Regions from separate parts of the Neobacillus sp. NPDC058068 genome, predicted to be linked through region 1. Evidence: riboswitches for the same ligand, from Rfam matches in the RefSeq annotation. Region 1 holds a riboswitch; the other holds the start of a gene.
What was found. A riboswitch is a leader RNA that binds a small molecule or an ion and turns the genes downstream of it on or off. The one in region 1 is predicted to bind S-adenosylmethionine.
Positions count from the first base shown of each region.

Region 2: linked by a shared signal. The riboswitch ahead of ACFVSW_RS15730 (homoserine dehydrogenase) and the one ahead of ACFVSW_RS13045 (YezD family protein) in region 1 are both predicted to bind S-adenosylmethionine.

Region 1 covers NZ_JBHVSI010000010.1:45,129-48,314, reverse strand. The annotation lists gene ACFVSW_RS13060 (MBL fold metallo-hydrolase) at 1-89, opposite strand, end outside; gene ACFVSW_RS13055 (SRPBCC family protein) at 401-868, shown strand; gene ACFVSW_RS13050 (hypothetical protein) at 1,071-1,334, shown strand; SAM riboswitch class I at 1,600-1,701, shown strand; gene ACFVSW_RS13045 (YezD family protein) at 1,773-1,928, shown strand; gene ACFVSW_RS13040 (phosphoadenylyl-sulfate reductase) at 2,088-2,804, shown strand; gene ACFVSW_RS13035 (sulfate permease) at 2,819-3,186, shown strand, end outside.
Region 2 covers NZ_JBHVSI010000012.1:182,245-185,430, reverse strand. The annotation lists gene ACFVSW_RS15730 (homoserine dehydrogenase) at 497-1,729, opposite strand; SAM riboswitch class I at 1,801-1,912, opposite strand; gene ACFVSW_RS15725 (galactosyltransferase-related protein) at 2,029-3,186, opposite strand, start outside.

The DNA of each region.
Region 1 (3,186 bases):
TTACTTCGACGTTCTTTCTGCCATTTCCTCATGTCTTTAAACGATTTGTTGTTTGACACATTATCTAAATTAGCGTATCTCATTGTCATCCACTCACCTTGATTTTCTTTGGAAAACTATCATTAGGAAAAGTATAGCAAAATACCCAATCAATCATCAAAAATTTGTTAACAGGAGGAATGTTCATGAGGAGAAATCAGCTGCGATATGGAAAAATATTGGAAATTAATTGGGTTAAGGATGGTTTTTCATGAATGGATAACTATACAAATGATAATAGCGCCAGACGTTATTAAGCGGGCGTGCAGAACTCCATTTTTTAACAACTTTCCCCCGATTTGAATAAAAATAAACGAATGGAGAATGGGGTAATTCAGAGTTGTTAATTGGGGGGAAACACTTGAAAATCGAATACGGATATACCTTCGGATTACCAAAGGGCATTGTATGGAGGGAATTAAAGGATGAAAACATCCTTCGGAACTCGCTGCCGGGTTGTAAATCATTCATAGAAAAGGCAAAAGGATTTTACCAAGCCGAGCTCGAGATTAACATCGGCCCGATTGAAGATGTTTTTATATTTGAAATCTGGCGGAATATAGAAAAATCACCTTCTTACTATCGCTTGATCGTGAAAGGGAAAGGGAATCTTGGCGAGATTGATACTACAATTGATATCTTGATGGAAGAATCCCAGGGTACGACCAAATTAACCTTTAGTGCTGATGCTCAGGTAATGGGTGCACTTTCTTTGGCAGGAGAGCGCATTTTAGCGGCAGGGGCGAAAAAGAGTTTAGAAAGTTTTTTTCTAAAGATGGAAAAGGAAATAAAGAGGCGGCTTTATCAATTGAAAAGGGGCAGCAGATAAACGGTGCCTCTTCTCTGCAGTGGAGTGGGGGAGAGGTACCAGTTTTATAGTTAAGGAAAATAGATTTCTAATTTGTTAGTCCCGTCCTTCTTGAAGAATGTATCACGCACTCCCATTTTTATCCAAATAATTTGAAATCCATCGACAAATATCTACATAAATCTGCTATACTATAAGCAATAAACGAAGGAGGTGAAAATAGATGGAAAAAACACTCAAGTTGATATTGGACAAGCTTGATAGTCTGGACCAAAAAGTAAATCAAGTAATTAATACCGTAGCTGCCACGAATGTTAAGATTTCTGAAACAAACCAAAGAATAGATGCCCTTGAAACGAAGGTGGACACTGTCGTAGAAGATGTCAAAGAAATCAAAAGTTCTATGGCGACAAAATTTGACCTTGAATTTTATGATCGAAAAATTTCTGAACACTCCAGGGAAATTTACAAGTTAAAAAACAACTAAGTCTCTCCAAAAATAATCCACAAATATACCTATTTCCATATATTATATTCCCCGATTCTACTTTTATAAGATACGGGGTTTTTTGAATTCCATAAACCAAGTAGCCCGTTTTTATGAATTTGATAAACAGAGCCAGTCCCCCAACAAATTAACAGGTTAATTGACCGGGAGACTGAGTCCATTAAAAAGAATTTTTAAAATATTTAGTTTTCCTATTTACATTAAACCCATTGGCATGGTAGGATTAATTTCATTAATCATTCAATTCTTATCTAGAGTGGCTGAGGAACTGGTCCAATGAAGCCCGGCAACCTGCAAAGCAAGGTGCCAATTCCAGCAAAATGACCTTCATTTTGGGAGATAAGGTGTTAACTGTGGTAGTTCTAACGCCTTTCCTTGATGGGGAAGACGTTTTTTTTTGAAAGGAGACGGATCAAACTGAAGGCAGATGAAAAGGAAGAACTGATCGCACATATTGAGAAAATGATGGAGACCTTAAAATATGGCTCGATCACCTTAGTTGTTCAGGATGGAAAAATTGTCCAAATAGAGAAAAATGAAAAGGTTCGTCTTAAACCGAATAAGCATCGCTGACTAGACAAACTAGAGGCGGTCTTCACTTTATCAAAGTGGAAGACTGCCTTTTTTTGTGGAATTTCGGACGGAGCGAATATTTTTCAGACAGGAATAACTGATTCGTTTTTCGATAGATGAAACTCAATTTAGTTTTAGTGATAAAGGAGGCATTAAGTCATGACTGAAGTAATAACGTATCAAAACTGGCAGCAAATATCTGATACTTTCCCAATTGAGGATAAAACCAAGGGGGCCCTTTCTGTGCTGGAGTGGGCTTACCGGGCTTACCAATCCGAGGAAATTGTGTATGCGTCCAGTTTCGGGGCTGAAGCGATTGTTTTGATTGACCTCATCCAGCAAATTAAAGCGGATGCCCGGATTGTTTTTTTAGATACGGGACTGCATTTCCCAGAAACATATGAGGTCATAGACAAGATTGAAGCTCGATTCCCGTCGTTAAGGATAGAGCGAAAACAACCGAAGTTAAGTCTCGATGAACAAGCGGAACAATATGGTTCGGCGTTATGGAAGGGTGACCCTAACCAGTGCTGCATGATTCGCAAGGTTATTCCGTTAAGGGAAGCATTAACGGGAAAACAAGCGTGGATCTCGGGGCTTCGCAGGGAACAGTCACCGTCAAGAGCGAGCACTGAATTTCTTAATAAAGATGAAAAATTCAGGAACATCAAAATCTGTCCTTTGATTCACTGGACATGGGATGAGGTTTGGAGCTACATCAGGGGACACGAGCTCCCGTACAACACCCTGCATGACCATCAATATCCAAGCATTGGCTGTTTTCCTTGTACCCAACGGGCTGCAGCTGATGGGGACTCACGTGCGGGACGCTGGGTTGGAAGCGGCAAAACGGAGTGTGGCTTACACAGCAAATAGGGAGGGCTAAAGCTTTGCTTACAATTATTGCGATAACAATTGGGTTATTTTTTGCAATAAATATTGGTGCCAGTGGTGCGGCGGCTTCGATGGGAATCGCCTATGGAGCCGGTGTCGTGAAAAAACGGCTGGCCTTACTGCTGTGCAGTATCGCCGTGTTCCTTGGTGCTTGGCTTGGCGGCGGTGAAGTAGTCAAAACGATTGGCAGCGGGATTGTCCCATCTAGTACATTTACCGTGCCTGTAGCCTTAATCGTATTAGCATCAGCGGCATTATCATTGTTTTTGGCCAATATTTTTGGTATTCCACTTTCTACCAGTGAAGTGGCAGTTGGATCTGTCGTTGGTGCCGGGATTGTTTACCAATCTGTGTTTGTCGGTAA
Region 2 (3,186 bases), on a different contig from region 1:
AATGTTTCACAAGTTAATGTAAAATAAAATTTCTATTCCCCTTTTCGATGAAGGGGCTGTTCAGCTAGCTGTATCTTGCAGTGAAGTTTGTGAATTGTTTCACTATCTTCTCTACACTCTTAATATACTCCCCTTGAAGTAAATTGACAACGACTTTCACAGTTTATTAACATATTAATGTTAGAAATTTGAATAGAATGTGAACTTACCAAGTATAAGAAAAGCGTAAGCGCCCTGGTCAGCGGCGTATGGCCTGGAGCGCTCCAACTGAGATAAAGGAAACACGAAAAGCCGGAGGCGATTCGATGTTGACTTATCGTAGGGCGGAGAGCGAAGGACATTAGCCGCTAGGGCGCTGGAGCTGGACAATTCTCAAAGTCAAAAATTTATACTTTCTTATCTTTGTAAAAAAGAGGCGGCATATGGCTTTTCTTGCCCTGCGCACCTCTTTAAATATTGATTAGATTCGTCCTTCACGTTCAACAACCCATTTGAATTAAAGTGCTGTTAATACTTCATCTTTCTTTTCCACGTTATATTCTCCCAATATAGGATAATAGCCTAGTACATTTTGTTTACGGACCAGCTGTTCAACATCTTTCTTAGTCGCCTGGATGATATACGTCCCATCAGAAACCTGTTCAATCCACAAAATCGACGTGTTTAGTTGTTTCTTGGCAAGTCCATATACAAGCCAAGTTTCTTTTCCCTGCGGATTTTCCGGTTCCGAAATGGCTGTGGGAGGAGGAGTCACACTACTTTTGGCAGGCTTACTTTGACAGACATACACCAAATCTTCAATTACCGCACTTGCAGTGGGATACATACCGGCACCTGGCCCCTGGAGGGTGATTCTTCCGACTATATCCGAGAAAACATTTACAGCATTCTCTACTCCCTCCACATGATAGAATGGGTGTTCATTTCCAACCAGAACAGGTTTAACCGATGACTTTATTTGACCCCCTGCCCTAGTAAGACTTGCAATATGTTTGAATCGAAGGCCTAATTTTTCAGCGGCTTCAATTAATTTACTAGTTATTGAAGTAATCCCCTCCCGCTCGACATCCAGCCAAATCGGTTCTTCCCCAAAAGCGATACGGCTCAGGATCATCGTTTTATAAAAAGCATCATAGCCTTCAACGTCATTAGTTGGATCCGCTTCCGCATAGCCATTCACTTGTGCCGAGAGTAAGCTTTCAGCAAATGACTGCTTTTTCACGCGCATTTCCGTCAAAATGAAATTTGATGTCCCGTTAAGAATTCCTTGGACTTGCTGGACACGATTTATTTTTAATAACTGCCTTAGCGTTTGAATAACCGGAATTCCCCCAGCCACCGTTGCTTCAAAACCAATAGAAACATGATGCTCTTCTGCGAGCGCGAACAGCTCTTTCCCGTGGTGGGCAAACATTTCTTTATTGGCTGTAATAATGTGACAGCCGCGCTCGATTGCTTTTTTCAAAAATGTAAACGTTGGTTCTTTGTCGACAATGGCTTCGACCACAATATCAAGCTGGGGCAGCTCTAGGATTTCTTCATAATCCGTCGTAACAAGTACATCTTCATTTATTTCCCTTTCCTTTTGCTTGTTTTTAATGAGGACAGCAGCTACCTCCACCTTTTTTCCTAAAACAGCTGTTAACTCTTCCGAATGGGATTGTATGGTCCGATAAACCCCTTCACCAACAGTTCCAAAACCAAGAATTGCTACTTTTATTGCACTCATGGTTAATCCACCCCTTTAGATTTAATGATAAGCAAAAAACCCTCTTCCATAAGAAGAGGGTTCATTTCCTCCTCTTATCTGTCAGGTTAAAAATAACCTGCAGGAATTAGCACCTTTTCAAGGAATACCTTGAAGGTTGCCGGGCTTCATCGGGCCTAGTCCCTCCGCCGCTCTGGATAAGAGTATATATTTATGCGTCACCATTTTATTATTAGAATTCATTTTAGTCGAAACAATTTGAAGTGTCAATAAATTCGGAATCCACATCTAAAAATTTTTTGAAATTAAGACTTTCTTTTTTAATGACTTGTCCAATAACCAAATCTATCACCATATTTACAAATTAATAAGATTGATCCATCCTCAAGTTTGGTAATCATAATCGGTTCGACATCCTGACTAATAATTAGTGAGGGTCCATACCATGGATATCCTTTTTGATTATTGTCCCTCCACCATAACCCAATCCCCCCTGAGGCTAATCTACATACAACCTCAAACCTTCCTGAATCAGTTTCAATCCATACGGGGGTACCAATTACACCTTTAGCAAAGGTTTCACTCTTGTACCATTTTCTTGTTCGTGAATCTTCCCAGTAGTGGCACAGGAAATTACCAGATCTCACGATTAGCTCCTTATTTCCAAAACTACTAGTAATAGGTATTGAAGGCATAAACGCTTCCGGATTACTTTCATACCATGGAAAGCTTTTACTTCGATATCTTTTAGTTTCATATTCTGATCCATGATGCTTAATCAAATTTCTAGCCAAATCTTTGATATCACGGTCAATTGGATGGAACAACCAACTTTCACTAATATCATTAAGGCTATAAACTATTTCATCTAATGTAAGGTATGGACGGTAGCGAATCACCATTTCGTCTGTTTTGTTTGGATAACTTTTGATACGGAATCCCAATTCCTTTGCCATGTTAACAAAAAAGATTTCATCTGTTCCGAAAGATACCGTTTTTAGCAGTGCACTTTTTAGCTTATCCTTTCTTTCGGGTTGAAGTAAGGCTTTAACAAGCGATTTGTTGAAAACTTGACCAACATTGAAAATTCCGTAGAATGGATTTACATTAAATAGATTCTTCCATCTATTTAAATCCTTCTTTAATTCATTTCCAATATACCAATCTTCTTCAGGAATCCGCAGTTTTACCGCCATATAGTCGGTATCTCTCATTTGTTTCTCAATGAATTCTTCATATCCTTTTCTGATAAACAAGGCATCAGAATCAATATTGATTAAATATTCATAATCCATCCCCGTCTCTTCGAGCCATTCCATGGTTTCAAGAAAATAAATGGTCGTGAATCCCCGCTCCAACTTTCGGCTGGAGGGACATACAGGGATCCCTAAATTATCACAGAGGGCTGGGTCATCTCCACCATTGTACAAAACCATCGTGCTATTAGGACAATAGTTTCTAACATTATCAATTAAATC